3 regions of the Kribbella sp. NBC_01245 genome follow, and region 2 is predicted to be linked to each of the others. Evidence: riboswitches for the same ligand, from Rfam matches in the RefSeq annotation. Region 2 holds a riboswitch; each other region holds the start of a gene.
What was found. Region 2 has a riboswitch for glycine ahead of OG394_RS30015 (L-serine ammonia-lyase). Riboswitches for the same ligand answer to the same signal wherever they lie in the genome.

Region 1 (2,261 bases), 3.0 Mb from region 2:
TCCTCGACAACCAGCACACGCATACTCCCGATGCTACGAGTTGGCGCATATCGTCGGCGTATTCAAAACGCCATACGTGCTGGCAACCTCGCGATGCCTTGACTGACAGCATGAGTCAAACGGCAACAGGAAAAACCTCCCGCAGGACTCCCCGGTCCTACGCCGTCGGCCTGGTCGTCGTCACCGCCGCGGTCATCGGACTCTTCGTCTATCGGTCGGCTTTGACGCCCTCATTCGGCGAAGTCGGCGACCAAAGCGGCCAAGGCGGTACGACCACCGAGGATGGCGGCTCCCTCCCCGACCGCGTCACAGTGTTCGACGACGAGTATCCCGGCGTGGCCAACCTCGACCCCGAGCTGCTCCAGGCCCTGCGCGAGGCGGCGACCGATGCCGTTGACGACGGCGTCGAGTTCTACATCAACAGCGGATGGCGCTCCCCGGCGTACCAGAATCAGCTTCTTCGCGAGGCGATCTCGAAGTACGGCTCGGCAGAGGAAGCTTCCCGATGGGTAGCCACCCCCGACAAGTCTCCGCACGTGTCCGGGCACGCGGTCGACATCGGGCACGCCGATGCCAAGGCGTGGCTGTCCGACCACGGCGCCAAGTACGGACTGTGCCAGATCTACCGCAACGAGCCCTGGCACTACGAGCTACGCCCCCAGGCGACCGGTGATGGTTGCCCTCCGATGTACGCCGACCCCACCCACGATCCAAGGATGCAGCAATGACCGTGTTGACCATGTTGCGGGATTCGACCTAGAGTCAGCGGCCCAACTGCATATCGCGCCGCTCGAATCGGGGCGGGAGAGCTCTCGTCCACCATGGCGAGGCGCCGAAGGAGCAACTCTCCCCAGAATCTCTCAGGCCCAATTACCGCTCCGATGAGGCGAACTCTGGAAAGACAGGACCCTGGTCCTGCGCCCACGGTGCAAGCCGCCCACCGGCGGTGAAGCTCTCAGGTACCGATGACAGAGCGGGGAGGTCACCCAACCGTGGCACCGCAACCTGCGGTGTCTGACAAGGGAGCCTCCCACTGATGACGACATCGCGCGATACGTCCAAGCACACCCGCGACCTGAGCACCCACGACCAGTCGCTGGCCGACTTCGATCCCGAGATCCACGCCGCGATCGAGGCAGAACTCGGACGCCAGCAGGACACTCTCGAGCTCATCGCCAGCGAGAACTTCGCCCCGATCGCGGTGATGCAGGCACAAGGCTCCGTCCTGACCAACAAGTACGCCGAGGGTTACCCCGGTCGCCGCTATTACGGCGGCTGCGAGCACATCGACGTCGTCGAGAAGCTCGCCATCGATCGGGTCAAACAGTTGTTCGGCGCCGGCTTCGCGAACGTCCAACCACATTCCGGCGCCCAGGCGAACGCGGCCGCCATGGTCGCCCTGCTCGATCCCGGCGACACGATCCTCGGCCTCGACCTCGCGCACGGCGGCCACCTCACGCACGGCATGCGCCTCAACTACAGCGGCAAGTTGTACGACGTCGTCGCCTACCACGTCCGCGACACCGACTTCGCCGTCGACATGGCCGAGGTCGAGCGGCTCGCACTCGAGCACCGGCCGAAACTGATCGTGGCCGGATGGTCGGCGTACTCACTGCACCTGGACTTCGCCGAGTTCCGGCGGATCGCCGACCTCGTCGGCGCGTACCTGATGGTCGACATGGCCCACTTCGCCGGCCTCGTCGCCGCGGGCCTGCACCCGAACCCACTCCCGCACGCGGACGTCGTGACAACGACCACGCACAAGACGCTCGGTGGACCTCGCGGCGGTGTGATCCTGACCAATCACGCGGACCTGGCGAAGAAGTTCAACTCAGCGGTCTTCCCAGGTCAGCAAGGCGGACCGCTGGAACATGTGATCGCCGCCAAGGCAGTGGGGTTCAAGCTGGCCGCGACCGAGGAGTTCCGCGACCGGCAGCGCCGTACTCTGGCGGGTGCGCGCACGCTGGCGGCACGACTACTGGCCGACGACGTTCGGGCGGCCGGAATCTCCGTTCTCACCGGAGGCACCCAGGTCCATCTCGTGCTGGTCGACCTGCGGAACTCGCAACTCGACGGGCAGCAGGCCGAGGACCGGCTTCATACGGTCGGCATCACCGTGAACCGCAACGCCGTCCCGTTCGATCCGCGGCCGCCGATGGTCTCCTCGGGACTGCGCATCGGCACCCCCGCACTCGCCACCCGTGGTTTCGGCCCGGCCGAGTTCACCGAGGTCGCGGACATCATCGCGACCGCGCTCATCC
Region 2 (2,261 bases):
GTTCCAGTCCACGGGGAGCTGGAGCATCGCGCATTGCGGTGCGGGGATGTCGTTGGCGTCGACCGGACAGTCTTGCCAGACCAATGCGGGCGGATCGGTCGCCGTACCGGTCGTGGCATGGGCCGTTGGCGCTAGCGTGCCCGCGGCGATGAGGCCGGCGGTCGTGGCGAGCAGCAATGCTTTCACAGCGGAATGTCCTTCGGATGCGAGGGAAATCTTGTCCTTCGATCCTCGGCGCCGGTGGTCTTCGCCACATCCGGGCTGACCCCGGCCGGTCCCGGTTGCCACCCCGGTAGGCTGCTGGGTGATGACCGAGACCGTGCAAGCCCCGCAAACGACCGGCACGTCCCGGCATGCCACCTGGTTCCGTGCGATCGCGATCGCCGAGGCGATCTCGTGGACCGGCCTGCTGATCGGCATGCTCTTCAAGTACGTGCTGTCCGACAACGAGATCGGCGTGAAGATCTTCGGCCCGATCCACGGTGGCATCTTCATCGCCTACGTGATCACGGTGATGGTCGTCCGCGGCCCGCTGCGCTGGAGCTGGCCGATCACCCTGGCCGCGCTCGCCGCCAGCATCCCGCCGCTCTTCACCTGGTTCTTCGAGCTCTGGGCCCGCCGCACCCATCGCCTCTGATTACCTGACCACTCGTCACACTGGTCTCAAGTCGACTCCGGCCGTGCCCGCGGATTGACGCGCCGGTCGCCCGCGCCGTACCGTCGCGTCAGAATTCAGTTACTACAACTGCAAATCAGCCGCATGAACCCGCGCGGGAGAGACCCGGACCAGATCCGGGCGCCGTAGGAGCAACTCTCCCCGAGAATCTCTCAGGCACCTTCACCGCCCGGGCTAGGCACCTCTGGAGAGCGCATGCTCGACAGAGCGGGGAGGCATACCGACCGGTCAAAGGCGACCAGAAGGAACCTCCGTGGCGATCAGCGTATTCGACCTTTTCAGCATCGGGATCGGCCCGTCGAGCTCACACACCGTGGGCCCGATGCGAGCCGCCCGTACCTTCGTGACCGGCCTGACGGCCGACGGCCTGCTCGCCCGTACGGCGGCAGTGGAGTCTCAGCTCTTCGGTTCACTCGGTGCGACCGGACATGGGCATGGCAGCAACAAGGCGGTGTTGCTCGGCCTGGAGGGGGAGGACCCCGAGACGGTCGACACCACCACCGTCGACGACCGGGTGGCGGCGATCCGCTCCACCGGCCGGCTGCGGCTCGGTGGCGAGCACGAGATCGCGTTCGACGAGAACCACCTGGTGATGCACCGCCGCAAGGCCTTGCCGTACCACCCGAACGGGATGACCTTCCTGGCTCGGGACGCCGCGGGCGAGGTGTTGCGCGAGCGGACGTATTACTCGGTCGGTGGCGGGTTTGTCGTGGATGAGACGGCGGCCGCGGGGGACCGGATCGTGCCGGACCGTACGCCGCTGAAGTATCCGTTCCTGAGTGGTGCGGAACTGCTCGCGCGGTGCCGTGAATCGCAACTGCCTATTAGTGAAGTGATGCGCTCGAACGAGTTGGCCTGGCGGACCGACGACGAGATCGAGGCCGGGCTGCTGCGGATCTGGCAGGTGATGCAGGACTGCGTGCGCGAGGGGTGTGAGACCGAGGGCGTGTTGCCGGGTGGTCTGAAGGTTCCTCGGCGGGCCTACGGTTTGCATAAGAAGCTGAGCGATGATCGGTATTCGGTTGATCCGCTCAAGGTGATGGACTGGGTGAACCTCTTCGCCTTGGCGGTCAACGAGCAGAACGCGTCGGGTGGTCGGATCGTGACCGCGCCGACCAATGGCGCGGCGGGGATCATCCCGGCTGTGCTGCATTACTACCGCCGGTTCGTTCCCGGCGCTACTGATGCCGGAGTCGTGCGTTTCCTTCTCGCGGCTGGCGCCATCGGTGTTCTTTATAAGGAGAACGCTTCGATCTCCGGCGCTGAGGTCGGCTGCCAAGGCGAGGTCGGCTCCGCTTGCTCCATGGCCGCCGCCGGCCTTTGCGAAGTCCTCGGTGGCACGCCGGAGCAGGTAGAAAACGCCGCAGAAATCGCGATGGAACACAACCTCGGCCTCACCTGCGACCCGGTCGGCGGCTTGGTCCAAATCCCTTGTATCGAACGAAATGCAATGGCCTCGGTCAAAGCGATCAACGCCGCGCGCATGGCCATGCACGGCGACGGCAAACACGTCGTAACCCTCGACAAGGTCATCAAAACCATGCGCGAAACCGGCGCCGACATGAAGGTAAAATACAAAGAAACC
Region 3 (2,261 bases), 4.1 Mb from region 2:
GGTTGTCCGCGTGGTCGTGCACCCGGTCCGCGATCGCCTTCAGACCGTCAGGCCCGTGGTAGACGGCGTACATCGAAGCGACGACGGCCAGCAGGACCTGCGCCGTACAGATGTTGGAGGTGGCCTTCTCGCGGCGGATGTGCTGCTCGCGGGTCTGCAGCGCCAGCCGGTACGCCGGGGCACCGTCGACATCGCGCGAGACGCCGACGAGGCGACCGGGCAACGAGCGCTCGAGCCCGGCGCGAACCGACATGAAGCCCGCGTGCGGACCGCCGTAGAACAGCGGCACGCCGAAACGCTGGGACGAGCCGATCGCGATATCGGCACCAGCCTCACCCGGCGAAGCGAGCAACGTCAGCGCCAGCAAGTCCGTCGCCACCGCGACCAGCGCGCCGGCCTCGTGCGCAGCGTCGACGAGCGGCTTGAGATCACGTACGACGCCACCGGAGCCCGGGTACTGCACGAGCACGCCGAAGTAGTCGCCCTCGGGCATGCCGTCCGACGTGTCGGCGACGACGACGTCCAGGCCGAGCGCCTCCGCACGCGTCTGCACGACGGCGATGGTCTGGGCGAAGCAGTCGGCGTCGACCAGGAAGCGGTTCGACTTGGACTTCTTGTTCGACCGGTGGGCCAGCGTCATCGCCTCGGCGGCGGCCGTGCCCTCGTCGAGGAGAGACGCGTTCGCGGTGGGGAGGCCGGTCAGGTCGGACACGGCGGTCTGGAAGTTCAGAAGGGCTTCGAGGCGGCCCTGGGAGATCTCGGGCTGGTACGGCGTGTAGGCCGTGTACCAGGCGGGGTTCTCGACGAGGCGGCGGACGATCACCGACGGCGTGAAGGTGCCGTAGTAGCCCTGGCCGATCATCGTGGTCGCGATGTTGTTGCGGGCGGCAAGGCTTCGCAACTCCGTCAGGGCGTCGACCTCGGAGGCCGGTTCGGGCAGCCGGAGCGCCTCGGTCGACCGGATCGAGGCGGGCACGGCGGCGTCGACGAGGGCGTCGACATCGGCGTACCCCAGGGTCTGCACCATGCGCGCGATCTCGTCCGGGCGGGGCCCGATGTGCCGGTCGGCGAACACGGCTGAGGTCTGCGGGTGGATTTCAGTCATCGAGAAGGCTCCGTTGCTGCTGACAAGGATGTCGGTGCTGCTGGTGGCCCTCCCCCTCTGTCACGGGCAGGGGGCACCCACTTCAGAGTCGCCTGTGGCACCCGGTCCATGGGCCTGAGAGGTTCCGGGGAGGAATTGCCCCTTCGGCGCCCAGGCTTTTGGTTCGCCTGAGACTCTCCCGAGTGCTGTGCACGGCGGCATTTCAACTACCAGCCGAGCGTACCAGCGTGGTCCGCCCGGTCCAGCATCGAGCCTGCGACCGGTCATCCGGCGCAGGCTCGATTGGTGCGTTTGGTGCGTTTGGTTCTTGGTTCAGCCGGTCATGCGCGCGCGGCGGCGGGCGGCCAGCTCGTCGCTGTGGTGAGCGGTGTCACTGTCGGAGCCGACCCGCTCGGTCGGCAGCTCGGACAGCGAGCCCTCGACCTCACGCCAGACGCCGCCGAGCGCGATACCGAACACGCCCTGACCGCCGGCCAGCAGATCGATCACCTCATCCGGCGAGGTGCACATGTAGACACTCGCGCCGTCGCTCATCAGCGTGATCTGGGTCAGATCGTCCATGCCTTGCTCGCGCAGGTGGGCGATCGCCGTACGGATCTGCTGCAACGAGATACCGGCGTCGAGCAGCCGCTTGATCACCTTGAGCAGCAGTACGTCGCGGAAACCGTAGAGCCGCTGCGTACCGGAACCGGTCGCCGGGCGCACCGTCGGCGCCACCAGACCCGTCCGGGCCCAGTAGTCCAGCTGGCGGTAGGTGATACCGGCGGCGGCACACGCGGTCGGACCGCGGAAGCCGACATCGTCCGGCATCGGTGAGAGGTCATCGTCGAAGAGCAGACCCTGCACGCCAGCGGTCGCGGCGGCCTCGGCGTGCGCTTCCGACCTCTCTTGTGCGACGGTCTGCGCCGTCACATCGGTGTCGCCGGTGCGTGTCACGCCAGAGCCTCCCTAGAAAACCCGTTCTGATGCCTGAAAGGAGCGGATCACATCGGTGGAGTTACACACCCCACAACTCCTTCACGGTAGGCCGCCGAACAGGGCCGGTCAACGACGTGGGCATCGAGCGACGTGCGTGTCGCAGCAACCAACCTCAATCGTTACCTGAGGGTGAGGGTGTTGCATTCATCGGTCCGAAACTGCCCTCTCCCGCCGCAGA

Region 1: it holds a riboswitch for glycine, as region 2 does, so the genes downstream of both, glyA (serine hydroxymethyltransferase) here and OG394_RS30015 (L-serine ammonia-lyase) in region 2, are expected to answer to the same signal.
Region 3: it holds a riboswitch for glycine, as region 2 does, so the genes downstream of both, gcvP (aminomethyl-transferring glycine dehydrogenase) here and OG394_RS30015 (L-serine ammonia-lyase) in region 2, are expected to answer to the same signal.

What each region holds. Positions count from the first base shown of each region.
Region 1 is NZ_CP108487.1:884,080-886,340, reverse strand. It holds gene OG394_RS03755 (response regulator transcription factor) at 1-23, opposite strand, end outside; gene OG394_RS03750 (M15 family metallopeptidase) at 111-728, shown strand; glycine riboswitch at 792-886, shown strand; glycine riboswitch at 887-982, shown strand; gene glyA (serine hydroxymethyltransferase) at 1,037-2,261, shown strand, end outside.
Region 2 is NZ_CP108487.1:6,568,888-6,571,148, forward strand. It holds gene OG394_RS30005 (alpha/beta hydrolase) at 1-186, opposite strand, end outside; gene OG394_RS30010 (DUF3817 domain-containing protein) at 308-637, shown strand; glycine riboswitch at 762-854, shown strand; gene OG394_RS30015 (L-serine ammonia-lyase) at 930-2,261, shown strand, end outside.
Region 3 is NZ_CP108487.1:2,019,834-2,022,094, forward strand. It holds gene gcvP (aminomethyl-transferring glycine dehydrogenase) at 1-1,105, opposite strand, end outside; glycine riboswitch at 1,198-1,296, opposite strand; gene OG394_RS08900 (MerR family transcriptional regulator) at 1,418-2,041, opposite strand.